Regions from separate parts of the Streptomyces sp. NPDC047981 genome, predicted to be linked through region 1. Evidence: riboswitches for the same ligand, from Rfam matches in the RefSeq annotation. Region 1 holds a riboswitch; the other holds the start of a gene.
The links. A riboswitch is a leader RNA that binds a small molecule or an ion and turns the genes downstream of it on or off. The one in region 1 is predicted to bind glycine.

Region 1 (9,136 bases):
GCTCCCCCTGGGCAGGACGACGCGCGCGGGCGTGAACCTGGTGGGAAAATAGGGGTGTTCCCCCAAACCCTCTCCCTATGGTTACTGTCGCGCGGCTGGTGCGTCGATTGCTGATGGCTGTGCTTCTGAGCGTAGCGATCAGCGTGGGACCGGTCGCCATCCCGGCGTCGGCCGAACCGACGCCCCCACCGACGACGTCGGAGCCGCCATCGGGCACGTCGGAACCGCCGCCACCACCGGAATCGACACCACCGGAATCGCCGCCGACGCCATCGGAACCGCCGTCGACGACGGAACCGCCGGATGCCGAGGCCTCCCTCACGCTCGACCCGGACCACGGCTCCGTCGGGGACGTGATCGACGTCCGGGGCACGGGCTTCGACGAGTGCCCTGGTGGCACCGTGTATCTCCACGTGGTGGGCGGGCCCGAGATCGCGTCCGGCATCCCCGTGTCGGAGAACGGCGACTTCTCGTACACGGAGACCGTCCCGGCTGATTCTGACCCGGGCACGTACACCTTCCGGGCCGTGTGCACCGATGCGTCGTCCCTCTATGCGGAGGCCGTCTACGTCGTCGAAACCCCGGGGGACCCGCTCCTCGCCCTCGCCGAGGAGGAGGGCACGAAAGGGAGCACCGTACAGGCGGAGGGCACGGGCTTCCGTTGCTCGAACGTCGACCTGCTGTGGGACGGCGACGAGTCGCTGACCACCGCCCCCGTCACGGAGCAGGCCACTTTCGCCACCGAGATCCCGGTACCGAGCGACGCGGAGCCGGGCGGGCACACGGTGCGGGCGGTCTGCCAGGACTACCCGGAGCAGTACGACGAGGCTTCGTACGAGGTCACGGACGAGCCGAACCCGACGGACCCGAACCAGACGGACCCGAACCAGACGGACCCGAACCAGACGGACCCCTTCCAGACCGACCCGAACCAGACGGACCCGAACCAGACCGACCCGAATCAGACCGACCCGAATCAGACCGACCCGAACCAGACCGACCCCAACGCAACCGTCCCGCCCGGAGGCAACGGCGGCGGCTCCACCCCCGTCGGGTGGGTCGTCGGTCCTGCGTCCCTGGGCGGTGCGCTCGCTCTCGCCGCCGCCGCGGCCGTCTACTTCGGGCGGCTGCACCGAGGCCCCCGCTGGGTGCGCAGCCACGTACGGGCGACCCTGCGGCCCGCCACCGGCGACACGGCGCTGACCGAGTACCGTCCGCCCGGCGAGCCGCCCACCCACACCACCCGGCTCGACCCGCACCCGGACCCCGGTCGGCAGACCCTCGACGAGGAGGACCGATGACCACGACCGCGCCCTTGAGGGCCACGACCCCGACGATCGCCGTCCGCTCGTTCCTGCTCGGCGACGGTGAAGGCCTCGACGGGCCGCTGCGTGCCCATGGCACGGCCGGGCCGCTGCTCGCGTCCGTACGGGGCCGGACGCCCGCCGCCGACCGGGCGGTCGAGCACGAGCTGGCCACCGTCGTGGACGACTTCCTCGGCCTCGACGTGTTCGACCTGGCCGCCGCCGGCTGGCGCGGCCACTCCGCGCTGCAGTCCGCCGCGCGCCGTACCCGGGACCTGCCGGGCAGCGAGGAGGTCGTCGCCCTCGCGACCCATCGGGTCACCTCCACGCACCGGCCCTACGTCGACGTCTACGTGGACGGCGCGAAGATCGGCACACTGGACGTGCAGCTGAGCGTGGTCTTCTGGATCTCCGGGCTCGTCTGTGTGGTCCGCGACGCCTGCCTGACCGGCGTGCGGTCGGGGGAGTGCGCGGTCGACGTGAGCCTGGGGGCGCAGGGGGCGGTGATCGCCGAGCGACGGGGCGGCCGGCTGGACCTCCCGGGCGGATTCGCGATGCGGGGCCCGGTGCCGCTGCTGCGGCACGAGCCGAATCCGCACGAGACCCGGACCGCCCCGGGAATCAGCAGGCGGTGATCAGCACGCGGTGATCAGCCTGTGCTGATCAGCCGTGTGTGATCAGCACTCGATGATGTTCACCGCGAGACCGCCCCGCGCCGTCTCCTTGTACTTGACCGACATGTCCGCGCCGGTCTCCTTCATCGTCTTGATGACCTTGTCCAGGGAGACCAGGTGGCTGCCGTCGCCGCGGAGGGCCATCTTCGCGGCCGTGACCGCCTTGACCGCCGCCATGCCGTTGCGCTCGATGCACGGGATCTGGACCAGGCCGCCGACCGGGTCGCAGGTCAGGCCCAGGTTGTGCTCCATGCCGATCTCGGCCGCGTTCTCGACCTGCTCCGGGGAGCCGCCCATGACCTCCGCGAGGGCGCCGGCCGCCATCGAGCAGGCCGAGCCGACCTCGCCCTGGCAGCCGACCTCGGCGCCCGAGATCGAGGCGTTCTCCTTGAAGAGCATGCCGACCGCGCCCGCCGCGAGCATGAAGCGGACCACGCCGTCGTCGTCGGCGCCCGGCACGAAGTTCATGTAGTAGTGCAGGACCGCCGGGATGATGCCCGCCGCACCGTTCGTCGGGGCGGTCACCACGCGGCCGCCCGCCGCGTTCTCCTCGTTCACGGCCATCGCGTAGAGCGTGATCCACTCCATCGCGAGCGCCGCCGGCTCGCCCTCGGAGCGCAGCTTGCGGGCCGTGTTCGCGGCGCGGCGGCGGACCTTCAGGCCGCCGGGCAGGATGCCCTCGCGGGACATGCCGCGCGAGACGCAGGCCTGCATGACCCGCCAGATCTCCAGGAGGCCCTCGCGGATCTCGTCCTCGGTGCGCCAGGCCTTCTCGTTCTCCATCATCATCGCGGAGATCGACAGGCCCGTCTCCTTCGCGAGCCGGAGCAGCTCGTCGCCCGTGCGGAAGGGGTACTTCAGGACCGTGTCGTCCGGGATGATCGGGTCCGAGCCCTCGACCGCGTCCTCGTCGACGACGAAGCCGCCGCCGACCGAGTAGTACGTCTTCTCCAGGACCAGCGCGCCCTCGACGTCGTACGCGAAGACCGTCATGCCGTTGGCGTGGTACGGCAGCGCCTTGCGCCGGTGCAGGATCAGGTCCGCGTCGAAGTCGAAGGGGATCTCGTGCATCCCGAGGACGTTGATCCGGCCGCTCGACTTGATCCGCTCGAACTCGTCGTCCGCGGTCTCCACGTTCACCGTGCGCGGCGAGTTGCCCTCCAGGCCCAGCAGGACCGCCTTCGGCGTGCCGTGCCCGTGGCCGGTCGCGCCCAGCGAGCCGTACAGCTCGGCCCGTATCGACGCCGTGTGCGCCAGGAGGCCTTCGTTCTTCAGACGGCGCGCGAACATCCGGGCCGCGCGCATCGGGCCCACCGTGTGCGAGCTGGACGGGCCGATGCCGATCGAGAACAGGTCGAAGACCGAGATGGCCACGGGGGACTCCTTGTGGGGGGCTGACGCCGTTGTCTGCCGGGGTGGTGCAGAACAGAGCAGGAAAGCGAGCGGGACAAAGGGGTGGGGCACCGGCTCACTGTCCAGTGTGCGCGGTGCCCCGGAGCTTCATACCAACAAAAGGGTACGAAATTACTTCAGGCCGGGGTACAGCGGGTGCTTCTCGGCCAGCGCGACGACCCGGGCCTTCAGGGCGTCGGCGTCGAAGCCGGGCTTCAGGGTCTCCGCGATGACGTCGGCGACCTCGGCGAAGTCCTCGGCGCCGAAACCGCGGGTCGCGAGCGCCGGCGTACCGATGCGCAGACCCGAGGTGACCATCGGCGGACGCGGGTCGTTCGGGATCGCGTTCCGGTTGACCGTGATGCCGACCTCGTGGAGGCGGTCCTCGGCCTGCTGGCCGTCCAGCTCGGAGTTGCGCAGGTCCACCAGGACCAGGTGCACGTCCGTGCCGCCGGACAGGACCGAGACGCCGTGCGCGGTGACGTCGTCCTGGACCAGGCGCTCGGCCAGGATCCGGGCGCCGTCCAGGGTGCGCTGCTGGCGCTCCTTGAACTCCTCCGAGGCCGCGATCTTGAACGAGACGGCCTTGGCCGCGATCACGTGCTCCAGCGGGCCGCCCTGGAAACCGGGGAAGACCGAGGAGTTCAGCTTCTTCGCGAACTCCTTCTTCGCGAGGATGATGCCGCCGCGCGGGCCGCCGAGCGTCTTGTGCGTGGTCGAGGTGACCACGTCGGCGTGCGGGACCGGGTTCGGGTGCAGACCGGCCGCGACCAGGCCCGCGAAGTGGGCCATGTCGACCCACAGGTACGCCTCGACCTCGTCGGCGATCCGGCGGAACTCCGCGAAGTCCAGCTGACGCGGGTAGGCGGACCAGCCCGCGATGATCACCTTCGGGCGGTGCTCCTTGGCCAGGCGCTCGACCTCGGCCATGTCGACCAGACCGGCCTCGTCCACGTGGTACGCGACCACGTTGAACTGCTTGCCCGAGAAGTTCAGGCGCATGCCGTGGGTCAGGTGACCGCCGTGCGCCAGGTCCAGGCCCAGGATCGTGTCGCCCGGCTGGGCGATCGCGAAGAGCGCGGCCTGGTTCGCGGAGGCGCCGGAGTGCGGCTGGACGTTGGCGTACTCGGCGCCGAACAGGTCCTTGATCCGGTCGATGGCGATCTGCTCGGCCACGTCGACGTGCTCGCAGCCGCCGTAGTAGCGGCGGCCCGGGTAGCCCTCGGCGTACTTGTTGGTGAGGACCGAGCCCTGGGCCTCCATGACCGCGACCGGAGCGAAGTTCTCCGAGGCGATCATCTCGAGGGTGGACTGCTGGCGGTGGAGCTCGGCGTCGACGGCGGCGGCGACGTCCGGGTCCAGCTCATGGAGAGGGGTGTTCATAAGCGACATGGATCGATCCCTACGGGTCTCGGTCAGCCTGCGGTGAAGGCGGTGTACTCGTCGGCGGTGAGCAGCTCGTCCGGCTCACCGGTGATGCGCACCTTGAACAGCCAGCCACCCTCGAACGGGGCGGTGTTCACCAGGGAGGGGTCGTCCACGACGTCCTGGTTGGCCTCGACGATCTCGCCGGTCACCGGGGCGTACAGGTCGCTGACGGACTTGGTGGACTCCAGCTCGCCACAGGACTCGCCCGCGGTCACGGTGTCCCCGACCTCCGGGAGCTGCACGTAGACGACGTCACCGAGGGCGTTCGCCGCGTGCTCGGTGATGCCGACCGTCGCGACGCCGTCGACGACGTCCGACAGCCACTCGTGCTCCTTGCTGTAGCGGAGCTGCTGGGGGTTGCTCATGTCGTGATTCTCCTGGATCGGGGGAGTGCTGATGAACGCTGGTCTTACGGGATGAGACGCGGGGTGAGACGTGAGGGGGTGGGATACCTCACGCCCGCCCCGATCGTCAGTTCCGGTGCGCCGTCACTTCTGACGCTTGTAGAAGGGCAGCGCCACGACCTCGTACGGCTCGTGCGTGCCGCGGATGTCCACACCTACACCCTGGGTGCCGGGCTCGGCGTGCGCCGCGTCCACGTAGGCGATCGCGATCGGCTTTCCGAGCGTCGGGGACGGCGCGCCCGAGGTGACCTCGCCGATGACCTCGCCGTTCGCGACGACGGAGAAACCGGCGCGCGGGACGCGGCGGCCCTCGGCGATCAGGCCGACCAGCTTGCGCGGCGGGGCGGTCTCGGCGCGCTCGGCGGCCTTCTCGAGCGCCTCGCGGCCGACGAAGCGGCCCTCGTTCGTCGTCTTCTCGAACTTCACGACCCGGCCGAGACCGGCGTCGAACGGGGTGAGGGAGGTCGTCAGCTCGTGCCCGTACAGCGGCATGCCCGCCTCCAGGCGCAGCGTGTCACGGCAGGACAGGCCGCAGGGGATCAGGCCGACCGGCGCGCCCGCCTCGGTCAGCGCCTTCCAGACGCCCTCGGCGTGCTCCGGCTTCAGGAACAGCTCGAAGCCGTCCTCGCCGGTGTAGCCGGTACGGGCGATCAGGGCGGGGACCCCGGCGACCGTGCCCGGCAGGCCGGCGTAGTACTTCAGCCCGTCCAGGTCGGCGTCGGTGAGCGACTTCAGGATGCCGGGGGACTCCGGGCCCTGGACGGCGATCAGGGCGTACGCGTCGCGGTCGTCGCGGACCTCGGCGTCGAAGCCGGCCGCGCGCTCGGTGAGCGCGTCGAGGACGATCTGGGCGTTGGAGGCGTTGGCGACGACCATGTACTCGGTGTCAGCGAGCCGGTACACGATCAGGTCGTCGAGGATGCCGCCGTCCTCCTGGCAGATCATCGTGTAGCGGGCGCGGCCCACGCCGACCGTGGAGATGTTGCCGACCAGGGCGAAGTCGAGCAGCTCGACCGCCTGCGGGCCGGTGACGGTGATCTCGCCCATGTGGGAGAGGTCGAAGAGGCCCGCCTTGGTGCGGACGGCGACGTGCTCGTCCCGCTCGCTGCCGTAGCGCAGCGGCATGTCCCAGCCGGCGAAGTCGGTCATGGTCGCGCCCAGGGAGCGATGCAGGGCATCGAGGGCGGTCAGACGGGGGGCAGACGTGCTCATGGGTGGCTCCCGGATCCCAAGGGCGGAAAACATGACGGGCGAGGACGTCCTCCCCATCTGTCATGGAACCTGAGAGGTTCACCGAGAGCATCTCGTCACCGAGAGATCGGCTTGCACCTTGGGTGGGGACACGCGAGGGCGTGTCCCGCTTTTCAGATCTGCCTCATCCACGCGGTACGGGGCCTGAGAGATTCAAGGGAGGGTCTTGCTCCTTCGGCGCCCGGGGCCCACCGTGGTGGTTCCGGGACTCTCCCGCGCGGATTCGAGCGGCCGGTATGCGGTTGTGTGCGCTTGGCGCGGACATCATTGCACGCGGTGTCGGATCGGCAAATCGCTTGTGACTGATTACCCCTTCTTTACACTTTGTGGGCAAGGGGTTCTCGGGACCCGACTGGGGGAGAGACGATGACGATCCAGCGCTCCGGCGCCTACGCCACGAGTACGGGGATACCGGCCCCGCGTGCCCGCGCCCGCGCCAGGACCCGCAGACGCCGCGCCGCGCCCCTGCTGCGCGATCTGCGCGAGCGCGGCGGCCGCGGCCCCCGCACGCTCGCCTTCACGGCGGGCGACCTCGTGGTGGTCTCCGGGCTGCCCGGCAGCGGCAAGTCCACGCTGATGCGGCGCGCCGCGGACGGCCTCGGCATCGACTCCCAGGACGCCCGCGAGCGCTGGGAGGCCCGGCTGCCCGCCTTCCTGCCGTACGCGGTCTACCGCCCGCTGGCCCGGATCGCCCACTACGCCGGTCTGTGGCGCGCGCTGCGGGCCGGGCGGAGCGTCGTCGTCCACGACTGCGGCACCCAGTCCTGGGTGCGGAACTGGCTGGCCCGCGAGGCCCGCCGCCGGGGCGGCGCCCTCCATCTGATCCTGCTCGACGTCCCACCCGCCGCCGCCCGGGCCGGCCAGCGCGAGCGCGGCCGGGGCGTCTCCGGCTACGCCTTCGCCCGGCACCGCCGGGCCGTCGGCCGGCTCCTCCGCTCGGTCGAGGCGGGCCGGCTGCCCCGCGGCTGCGCCTCGGCGACGCTGCTCGACCGGGACGCCGCAGGAGCCCTGCGGACCATCGCCTTCCGCTCCGCGCACTGAGCGCTTTTGGCCACGGGGGTGCCAGGGCGGCGTTAGGGTTCTGCCCCGAGGGCGTCACGACGAGGGCGCGCCAGACACGCGATCAGGGCGTGCCAGACAGGGGAAGCGGGAACCGTGGACGTTACGTGGCCGGGCAACGAGCTCGAAGAGGTCCTCGCGGCCTCGCTCGGCAACCCCTCCGCCGGGGGCCGCCTCGTCGAGGTCCTCGGCCGGAGCCCCGTCTGGGTGCCGCTGCCCAACGGAGGCAGCCAGGAGAGCCGGGACCTCGACCTGCCCACGATGGAGATCGACGGACTGCCGTACGTCCCCGTCTTCAGCTCCGAGCAGCAGTTCCTCGCCTGCGTCGGCAGCCACATGTCCTTCACCGTCGCCCCCGCCCGTGACTTCGCCCGCGGACTGCCCCCGCAGCTCGGCATCGCCGTGAACCCCGGCGGCACCGTCGGCGCCCCGCTGCCCCCGCCCGCCGTGGCCGAACTCTGCCGGACCGGCCGCACCCCGCTGGACGGCCCCGCGAGCGGCGGCCGGGTCCGGCTCTTCGAGCCCGACTGGCAGGACGACCCCGTCGACTTCCTCTCCGCCGCCTCCGCCGAGTTCGAGGACACCGGAGTCGTCCTCTCCGCCCGCCGCGCCCTGGCCAGCGTCGAGGGCACCGAACCGGCCCTCTTCGTCGGCGTCGAGCTCGTCACCTGGGACGGCGTCGACCGGAACGCCCCGCTGGACGCCCTCGGCCGCGCGCTCGGCCGGGTCGAGGTGGCCTGGCCGGTCAACCTCATCCTGCTCGACGTGGCGCAGGACCCGGTCGGCGACTGGCTGCTGGAGCGGGTGCGCCCCTTCTACCAGCGGGCCTCCCGGTAACTAAGCTGAAGCGGTGGACGGAAGAGGGGCGGAGAACAGCGTGAGCGCGTCAGGCACCGCTGCGACCGGAATGGTCGAGCACAGGCTGCGCCAGGTGGCACCCGGACGCTACGAGGCGTACGAGGACCTGCTGCGCGCCCTCGCCGACGGCGGCGTCTGGATGCTGCTCTGGCAGGGCACCCCCGGCTCGCCCGACGCCCAGTACGGACACATGGAGGTCGACGGCTTCGGGTACGCCCCGTGCGTCACCTCCGCCCAGGAGCTGGCCGCCTCCGGCTGGAACCGCGCGCACGAGGCGGTCACGGGACGCGAGATCGCCGGCGCGCTCTACCCCGACCGGGTGGGCATCTGGCTCAACCCGCACGACCCGAACGGCGGCGTCGGCATCCCCTGGGCGGACCTGCGCCGGATCGCCACCGGTCTCGACCGGATGCCGGCCGGACCGCTCAGGCTCTCCGAACCCGCGCTCGAGATTCCGCAGTTCTACGCCCTGCTGACCCAGAACGCCCATCGCACCCCGTCCGTACGGTCGCTGCGCAGGGCCTGGGTGCAGCCCGCGCTCGGCTCCCCGTACCTCGCCATCGGTCTCGACCTGTACGACACCTCCGCCGCCGCCGTGGAGTCGGTGCGCGCGATGATGCGGCAGTCGGTCTCCGCGGTCCCCGACGGCCTGCCCGTCTCGACGGTCGCGATGTCGGACGCGTACGACCCCGTCGCGATGTGGCTGCGCGCCAACGCCCGGCCGTTCTACGACCGCGACGCGCACGCGGCGCCCGCGCCGCCCGCC
Region 2 (9,136 bases), on a different contig from region 1:
CGCGCCGCAGCCGTCCGGTTCGCAGCAGACGGGGCGGCAGCGGCTGGCCGCCGGCCTGTGGCCGCCGCGGGTGAGCCGGGCCCAACTCATCGTCGCCCTGCTGCTGTTCGTCCTCGGCCTGGGCCTCGCGATCCAGGTCCGTTCCACCAGTGACAACAGCGCGCTGCGCGGCGCCCGCCAGGAGGACCTGGTCCGCATCCTGGACGAGCTCGACGACCGGACGCAGCGCCTGGAGGACGAGAAGGCCCGGCTGGAGACCCAGCGCTCGGAGTTGGAGTCCAGCTCGGACCAGGCCGAGGAGGCCCGCAAGCAGACCCAGGAGAAGGAGCGCCAGCTCGGGATTCTGGCCGGAACTGTCGCTGCGGAAGGCCCGGGGATCACGCTCACCGTCCGCGGGGCGGAGGCGGCGGTCGAGTCGGACATGCTGCTCGACGCGATCCAGGAGCTCCGTGCCGCGGGCGCCGAGGCGATCCAGATCAACGATGTGCGGGTGGTCGCGGACAGCTACTTCACAGGAAGTGGCGCTGACATAGAGATCGATGGAACGAAGGTGACCGCTCCGTACGTCTTCAAGGTCATCGGCAAGCCCGAGGATCTCGAGCCCGCGCTCAACATCCCCGGTGGCGTCGTGCAGACGCTGGAGAAGGAGCAGGCCACCGCGACCGTGGCCCGGTCCCAGAAGATCGTCGTGGATGCCTTGCGACCTGCGAAGCGGCCTGACTACGCTCAGTCGTCCTCGCAGTGAGGCGGGGGCACATGGCAGCCGCGCGACATGGGGATGGCGTTGCGGGGGGTCGCCGCACCACAAGGGTGGTGCGTGGTGGAAACTGTCGGGTGGATACGGACGTTGTGAGGATGTCCGGGTCGGCAGGTGTGTTCATTCAGGGTTCGTCCTGCCCCACGGGCGGGTCTGTTTCGGTCAAGGGGAATCGCCCGTGAGTTTTTTTGCGAAGTTGTTCGGCAAGAGCGCACGCGAGGACGGCGGCAACGCCAAGCACCGCGCGCCGCGCCACGCCCAGAGCGAGGAGGAGCAGGGCGGCGAACGCCCGCTCTTCCGTGACGAGGTCGGCGGCGAGGGCGCGTCGTCTGTTGACCCTGCCGGTGCCGGGCGCATAGGTTTCGGAGAACCATCAACCTCAAGTACGGGTGGAGGGTTCACCCCCGACCCGTACGCGACCCAGACCTCCGCGGGTCAGCCGCGGCGGGAGGACGCGTCCATGCCGGTGTGTACGAGGTGCGGTCACCGCAATGCCGCGGACAGCCGTTTCTGCTCCCACTGCGGCACTCCGCTGCGCGGCGGGGCGAACGTGGAGCGTCCGTCCGAGACGACGTCGACGATCTCGATCTCCGGTCTTGAGGCGTACGACGCCGAGGTGACCGGTCAGACGCAGCTGCCGAACCTGTCGCCCGAGGCGCTGGCGGCCGTCGAGGCGCTGCCGGCCGGATCGGCGCTCCTGGTGGTGCGCCGGGGACCGAACTCGGGGAGCCGATTCCTGCTGGACAGCGAGCTGACCACGGCCGGCCGTCACCCGCAGAGCGACATCTTCCTCGACGACGTGACCGTGTCACGGCGCCACGTGGAGTTCCGGCGGGCGCCCGACGGCAGCTTCACGGTCGCCGACGTCGGCAGCCTCAACGGCACGTACGTGAACCGTGAGCCGATCGACTCGGTGGTTCTGTCCGCGGGCGACGAGGTGCAGATCGGCAAGTACCGGCTGGTCTTCTACTCGAGCCAGCGAGGCGTGTGACGCCTCGGGAACTTCAGGGAAGGTCCATGTTGCGAACTCCGACGGGTGGTACCGGTCACGGTGCCGCCGCTGCGGGCGACCGGCTGGTCAGCATCGGGACGGTGCTGAACCAGCTGCGCGACGAGTTTCCCGAAGTGACCATCTCGAAAATCCGGTTCCTGGAGGCCGAGGGGCTCGTCGAGCCCCGGCGGACGGCCTCCGGGTACCGGAAGTTCAGCCCGCAGGACGTGGAGCGGCTCGCCCAGATCCTGCGGATGCAGCGTGATCACTATCTTCCACTGAAGGTCATCCGCGAGCATCTCGACGCCCTCGCCCGGGGTGAGCAGGTCAGGCTGCCGGCTCCCACTCCCCAGCGGGACCTGCTGGACGGTGCCTGGGACCCGGAGGGCGATCGTCCGACCGCCGCCCGGGTGGGGCGGGCCGAGCTGCTCGCGGCCGCAGAGGTCACGGAGGCCGAGCTCGTGGAGTGGGAGTCGTACGGACTCCTCACCGCCGGGCCCGAGGGCGGCTACGACGCCGAGGCGGTGACCGTCGCCAGGCTTGTCGCGGATCTGGGGAGATTCGGTCTGGAACCTCGGCATCTGCGGGCGGTCAAAGCGGCCGCCGACCGGGAGGCGGGGCTCGTCGAGCAGATGGTGGCGCCGCTGCGCCGGCACCGTAACCCGCAGACCAGAGCCCATGCGGAGGCGACCGCGAAGGAGCTCGCAGGGCTCTCCGTACGGCTGCACGCGGCACTGGTCCAGACCGCCCTGGGGCTCCGGTTGCAGTGATCTTGTCGGGGCCCGACTACCCAAACCGGTCGGGCACGTCCTAGGGTTGCTGTGTGAACGAGCTCGACGTTGTGGGTGTCCGGGTGGAAATGCCCTCCAACCAACCGATCGTGCTCCTGCGTGAAGTGGGAGGCGATCGGTACCTCCCCATCTGGATCGGACCGGGGGAGGCGACCGCGATCGCCTTCGCGCAGCAGGGCATGGCCCCTGCCAGGCCGCTGACGCACGACCTTTTCAAGGATGTCCTTGAGGCGGTGGGCCAGGAGCTCACCGAGGTCCGCATCACCGACCTCCGTGAAGGTGTCTTCTACGCGGAGCTGGTCTTCGCCAGCGGCGTCGAGGTGAGCGCCAGGCCGTCCGACGCGATAGCGCTGGCCCTGCGCACCGGGACGCCGATCTACGGCAGTGACGGCGTGCTGGACGACGCCGGTATCGCGATTCCGGACGAGCAGGAGGACGAGGTGGAGAAGTTCCGCGAGTTCCTCGACCAGATCTCTCCCGAGGACTTCGGGTCCAGCAGCCAGTGACGTAGCCGTGCGACGTGTCGTGCCCGGTGTGCGGAGGTGTCGCGGGCCGGGCAGGGCCGTGCCGGGAGTGAGGTTTCGGCCGTCGTGCGCGGGGCACAGGCAGCGCATTCGGAGACCCTTTCCCCGGAGAGGGACACGGGAAACCACTCTCAGGGTGATTATCACTCGGCGTGCCGAGTGTGGCGATCGTTGACGCACCCCAAGTGACTGCCTACCTTCGTGTGGGCAGGTCAAGGACGGAGGGTCGGCGTGATGAGCAGCGGCGACGGTACGGCAGGGGGCTCCCTCGGGCGCGCGCCCGTGGAGAGCGGTCCGTATCCGCTTCACGGCAGTCCGGCGGTGGACGCTTCGGCCGGCACGGACACGGTGGGGTATCGGGGGCCGACCGCGTGCGCGGCGGCGGGGATCACCTACCGCCAGTTGGACTACTGGGCACGCACGGGGCTCGTCGAGCCGAGCGTGCGGCCCGCGTACGGGTCCGGGACGCAGCGGCTCTACAGCTTCCGTGACGTCGTCGTCCTGAAGATCGTCAAGCGTTTCCTGGACACCGGGGTCGCGCTGCAGAACATCCGGGCGGCCGTCCAGCATCTGCGGGCGCGCGGCTTCCGTGACCTGGAGCGGATGACCCTGATGAGCGACGGGGCGACGGTGTACGAGTGCTCGTCGCCCGACGAGGTCGTGGACCTGCTCCAGGGTGGTCAGGGCGTCTTCGGCATCGCCGTGGGCGTCGTGTGGCGGGATGTCGAGGCGGCGCTGTCCCAGCTGCATGGGGAGCGCGTCGACACCGGCGAGACCCTCATCGGGCACAACCCGGGCGACGAACTCGCCCGACGGCGGCGCGACCGGGCGGTCTGAGCACCGGGGGCTGCCTGCTTCTGGCGCGGCCGTACGGGAGTGCGGGCCGATTGTCAGTGGCGTGGGGCAGCATCGGAGTGTGAGAACCGCGCCGACGATTCTGCATCTCGACATGGATGCCTTCTTCGCCGCCGCCGAGCAGGCGGCGAAGCCGAGTCTGCGCGGGAAGCCGGTGGTCGTCGGAGGGCTCGGTCCGCGCGGGGTCGTGGCCACGGCGTCGTACGAGGCGCGGAGGTTCGGGGTGCACTCGGCGATGCCGATGGCACAGGCCCGCAGGCTCGCGCCGAACGCCGCCTATCTCGTGCCGCGCTTCGGTTTCTACCGGTCGATCAGCGAGCAGGTCATGGAGCTGCTGGGGCAGCTCTCGCCGCTCGTGGAGCCGCTGAGCCTGGACGAGGCCTTTGTGGACCTGGAGGCCGGGGGTGTGGCCGATGACACCGGGACGGCGCGGGAGGCCGGTGAGCGGCTGCGCAGGGACATTCTCGGCACCACGGGGCTGACGGGGTCGGTGGGGCTCGCGGGGTCCAAGATGCTGGCCAAGATCGCCTCCGAGGAGGCCAAGCCCGACGGCCTGGTGCTCATAGAGCCCGGGACCGAGCGCGAGCTGCTCGGGCCGAAGTCCGTGCGGATCCTGCCGGGGGTGGGGCCGGCCACGGGGGAGCATCTGCGGCGGGCCGGGATGACGACGGTGTCGGACCTCGCGGAGGCCGGTGAGGACGAGCTCGTACGGCTGCTGGGGCGGGCACACGGAGCGTCGCTGTACCGGATGGCCCAGGGGTACGACGATCGGCCCGTGGTGGCCGAGCGGGACGCCAAGTCGGTGTCGGTCGAGGACACCTTCGACGTGGACCTGCACGATCGGGTGCGGATCCGGATCGAGGTGGAGCGGCTGGCCGAGCGGTGTGTGGGGCGGCTGCGCGCCTCGGGGCACTCGGGGCGGACGATCGTGCTGAAGGTGCGGCGCTTCGACTTCTCGACCCTGACGCGGTCGGAGACCCTGCGGGGCCCGACGGACGACCCGCTGGTGGTGCGGGAGGCTGCGGGGCGGCTGCTGGAGGGCGTCGACACCACGGGCGGGGTGCGGCTGCTGGGGGTGGGGGTGAGCGGGCTCGCGGACTACACGCAGGAGGACCTGTTCGCGCAGGCGGAGGCGGCGGAGGCCGCGGAGGAGTCTCGGGACCCCGGCGCGGTGGAGGAGGTGGCTGCCCCCGAGGCGGCTACGGCGGAGGAGTCGGCCGCGGCCGGCTCGCGGCGGTTTGCGCCCGGGCACGACGTACGGCATGCCGTGTACGGGGCCGGGTGGGTGCAGGGGAGCGGGGTGGGGCGGGTCACCGTGCGCTTCGAGGAGCCGGGGTCGGCGCCGGGGAGGGTGCGGACGTTCCTCGTCGACGATCCGGAGTTGGTGGAGGGGGAGCCGTTGCCGCTGGTCGGGGGAGGGAGCGGGGCGGCGGCGGTCGCCTAGGGGGTGCGCCCGGCCTGCGGCCGGGCTGGGGTTCCCACCCGCACCACCCGTGCGACTGGATGGGCAGAGGTGCGGGTGCTCCTGTGTGTGGCTGAGCGCCGTCGGCGGGCTCGGGAGGTGGGTGCGTCGCCTGCCCGTGCGGCGGGGGCGGCAGGGTTTGCGGGTGCTCGTTCGTGCGTGGCTGGGCGCCTTCGGCGGGGCTTCCCGTGTGTGGCTGGGTGCGGTTGGCCTGGTAGGGGCGCCGTCGGTCCCTCGGCGGTCATGTGTCGTCGTGGCCTGCCAGGCGGCCGAAGTCGTGGTCCGGGGGTGGTGGGGGCGGGAGGGCAAGGCTGTAGTGGCGGTAGAGCTGGAGTTCTTGTTCCGGGGACAGGTGGCGGCCCACGCCGAAGTCCGGGGCGTCCTTGATCAGGGCGCGTTCGTACGGGATGTGGAGGGCGTCGTCGACCAGTTCGCTCGGCTCCAGGGGGACGAAGGCGTCGCGGCCGAAGAGACCCGTGCGGACCGCCGCCCATTCGGGGACCCCCGTCGCGTCGTCCAGGTACACCTCGTCCACGGTGCCGATCTTGTGGCCGTTGCAGTCGAACGCCTTGCGGCCGATCAGGCTGCGCGGATCGATGTCGGTCTGCACGGTCCCTCCAACTGGTCGCAGCTGCTCGTTGAAGACCTACAAAGAATACGAAAGTGCACATCTGGGATGTCGGCCACTTGAGCGATGGAAGACGGAACCGCGCTGGTAGGCTGGCTGTGGCTGTCGACCCCGTGCGGGAGAGTCCTCCGGAGAAACCTTTCGGAGGCGCCGAAGGAGCAAATCCTCCCCGGAATCTCTCAGGCACCCGGTACCGCATGGACGAGGTCACTCTGGAAAGCAGAGCGGAGGTCCGACGGCGTCCGCTCTCACCGACGGTGAAAGCCGGCGGGCCTTTGGTCTGCCGGTGAAGCTCTCAGGTTGAGATGACAGAGGGGGAGGCCGTCCGGGCACCCGCGCCGTGGTGTCCCTCGCAGGTCGTGACGACCAGGAGGCCTCCGTACATGACCGCCAACCGCATTTCGCTCTCCGAGCTCGAACAGGGCATCCCGTTCGAGCAGCGGCACATCGGGCCCGACGCCGAAGCCCGGGCCAAGATGCTCGCGCAGGTCGGCTACGGCTCGCTCGACGAGCTGACGGCCGCCGCCGTGCCGGACGTGATCAAGAACGCCGAGGCCCTCGGCCTGCCCGCTGCCCGTACCGAGGCCGAGGTGCTCGCCGAGCTGCGTGAGCTCGCCGACCGCAACCAGGTGCTCGCGCCGATGATCGGTCTCGGCTACTACGGGACCTTCACGCCGCCGGTGATTCTGCGGAACGTCATGGAGAACCCGGCCTGGTACACCGCCTACACGCCGTACCAGCCCGAGATCTCGCAGGGTCGGCTCGAGGCGCTGCTCAACTTCCAGACCGTGGTCGCCGACCTCACCGGCCTGCCGACCTCCGGCGCCTCGCTGCTCGACGAGGGCACCGCCGCCGCCGAGGCCATGGCGCTCTCCCGCCGTGTCGGCAAGGTCAAGAACGGGGTCTTCCTCGTCGACGCCGACGCGCTGCCGCAGACCATCGCCGTCATCGAGACCCGCGCCGAGCCGACCGGTGTCGAGGTCGTCGTCGCCGACCTCTCGGCGGGCATCCCCGCCGAGGTCGCCGAGCGCGGGGTCTTCGGCGTGCTGCTCCAGTACCCGGGCGCCTCCGGTGCCGTGCGGGACATCAAGCCGCTGATCGACGCCGCCCACGAGCTCGGCGCGATCGTCACCGTTGCCGCCGATCTGCTCGCGCTGACGCTGCTGACCTCGCCCGGTTCCCTCGGGGCCGACATCGCCGTCGGCACCACCCAGCGGTTCGGCGTGCCCATGGGCTTCGGCGGGCCGCACGCCGGCTACATGGCCGTCCAGGACAAGCACGCCCGCTCGCTGCCCGGCCGCCTGGTCGGCGTCTCCGTCGACGCCGACGGCAACCGCGCCTACCGCCTGGCCCTGCAGACCCGCGAGCAGCACATCCGCCGCGAGAAGGCCACCAGCAACATCTGCACCGCGCAGGTGCTGCTCGCCGTCATGGCCGGCATGTACGCCGTCTACCACGGGCCCGACGGGCTGAAGCAGATCGCTCAGCGCGTCCACCGGTACGCCTCCGTTCTCGCCGCCGGCCTCACCGCCGGTGGCGTGGAGGTCGTCCACGGCTCCTTCTTCGACACCGTCACCGTCCGCGTCCCCGGCAAGGCCGCCGAGGCCGTCGCCGCGGCCCGCGAGGCCGGCGTCAACCTGTACCTCGTCGACGCCGACCACGTCTCTGCCTCCTGCGACGAGACCACCGGGCGCGCGCAGATCGCCGCCGTCTGGGCCGCCTTCGGCGTCGACGCCGACATCGAGGCCCTGGACTCGGCCGGCGAGGACGTGCTGCCCGCCGGGCTGCTGCGCTCCGACGCGTACCTCACGCACCCGGTCTTCCACGCGCACCGCTCCGAGACGTCGATGCTGCGCTACCTGCGCCGGCTCGCCGACCGCGACTACGCGCTCGACCGCGGCATGATCCCGCTCGGCTCCTGCACGATGAAGCTGAACGCGACCACCGAGATGGAGCCGGTGACCTGGCCCGAGTTCGGCCAGATGCACCCCTTCGCCCCGGTCGAGCAGGCCCAGGGCTACCTCACGCTCATCACCGAGCTCGAGGAGCGTCTCGCCGAGGTCACCGGCTACGACAAGGTGTCGATCCAGCCCAACGCCGGTTCGCAGGGCGAGCTGGCCGGTCTGCTGGCCGTCCGCGCCTACCACCGCGCCAACGGCGACGAGCAGCGCACCGTCTGCCTGATCCCGTCCTCCGCGCACGGCACCAACGCCGCCTCCGCGGTGATGGCCGGCATGAAGGTCGTCGTCGTCAAGACCGCCGACGACGGCGAGGTCGACGTCACCGACCTGCGCGCCAAGATCGCGCAGTACCGCGACGAGCTGTCCGTGCTGATGATCACCTACCCGTCCACGCACGGTGTGTTCGAGGAGCACGTCGCCGACATCTGCGCCGAGGTCCACGAGGCCGGCGGCCAGGTCTACGTCGACGGCGCCAACCTCAACGCACTCGTCGGGCTCGCCAAGCCCGGCAAGTTCGGCGGCGACGTCTCGCACCTCAACCTGCACAAGACCTTCTGCATCCCGCACGGCGGTGGCGGTCCCGGCGTCGGACCGGTCGGTGTGCGCGCGCACCTCGCGCCGTACCTGCCGAACCACCCGCTGCAGCCGACCGCCGGTCCCGAGACGGGCGTCGGCCCGATCTCGGCCGCCCCGTGGGGCTCGGCCGGCATCCTGCCGATCTCCTGGTCGTACGTGCGCCTGATGGGCGGCGAGGGCCTCAAGCGCGCCACGCAGGTGGCCGTCCTGGCGGCGAACTACATCGCCAAGCGCCTGGAGCCGCACTACCCGGTGCTGTACACCGGTCCGGCCGGGCTCGTCGCCCACGAGTGCATCGTCGACCTGCGCCCGCTGTCCAAGGCGACCGGCGTCAGCGTCGACGACATCGCCAAGCGCCTGATCGACTACGGCTTCCACGCGCCGACGATGTCGTTCCCGGTGGCCGGCACGCTGATGATCGAGCCGACCGAGTCCGAGGACCTCGCCGAGATCGACCGCTTCTGCGACACGATGATCGCGATCCGCGGCGAGATCGAGAAGGTCGCGTCGGGCGAGTGGCCGGCCGGGGACAACCCGCTGGCCAACGCCCCGCACACGGCCGCCGCGCTCGGTGGCGAGTGGAACCACCCG

Region 2: another riboswitch for glycine. It lies ahead of gcvP (aminomethyl-transferring glycine dehydrogenase); the one in region 1 lies ahead of gcvT (glycine cleavage system aminomethyltransferase GcvT).

What each region holds. Positions count from the first base shown of each region.
Region 1 is NZ_JBEZNQ010000002.1:114,116-123,251, reverse strand. Features, by position in the region: gene AB0E14_RS02445 (hypothetical protein) at 354-1,301, shown strand; gene AB0E14_RS02440 (hypothetical protein) at 1,298-1,939, shown strand; gene AB0E14_RS02435 (L-serine ammonia-lyase) at 1,982-3,352, opposite strand; gene glyA (serine hydroxymethyltransferase) at 3,503-4,762, opposite strand; gene gcvH (glycine cleavage system protein GcvH) at 4,786-5,163, opposite strand; gene gcvT (glycine cleavage system aminomethyltransferase GcvT) at 5,287-6,414, opposite strand; glycine riboswitch at 6,577-6,679, opposite strand; gene AB0E14_RS02415 (AAA family ATPase) at 6,820-7,494, shown strand; gene AB0E14_RS02410 (enhanced serine sensitivity protein SseB) at 7,609-8,349, shown strand; gene AB0E14_RS02405 (enhanced serine sensitivity protein SseB C-terminal domain-containing protein) at 8,390-9,136, shown strand, end outside.
Region 2 is NZ_JBEZNQ010000109.1:6,852-15,987, reverse strand. Features, by position in the region: gene AB0E14_RS36135 (DUF881 domain-containing protein) at 1-745, shown strand, start outside; gene AB0E14_RS36130 (FHA domain-containing protein) at 828-1,748, shown strand; gene AB0E14_RS36125 (MerR family transcriptional regulator) at 1,775-2,518, shown strand; gene AB0E14_RS36120 (bifunctional nuclease family protein) at 2,572-3,045, shown strand; gene AB0E14_RS36115 (MerR family transcriptional regulator) at 3,298-3,900, shown strand; gene AB0E14_RS36110 (DNA polymerase IV) at 3,980-5,362, shown strand; gene AB0E14_RS36105 (PRC-barrel domain-containing protein) at 5,622-5,990, opposite strand; glycine riboswitch at 6,115-6,214, shown strand; gene gcvP (aminomethyl-transferring glycine dehydrogenase) at 6,392-9,136, shown strand, end outside.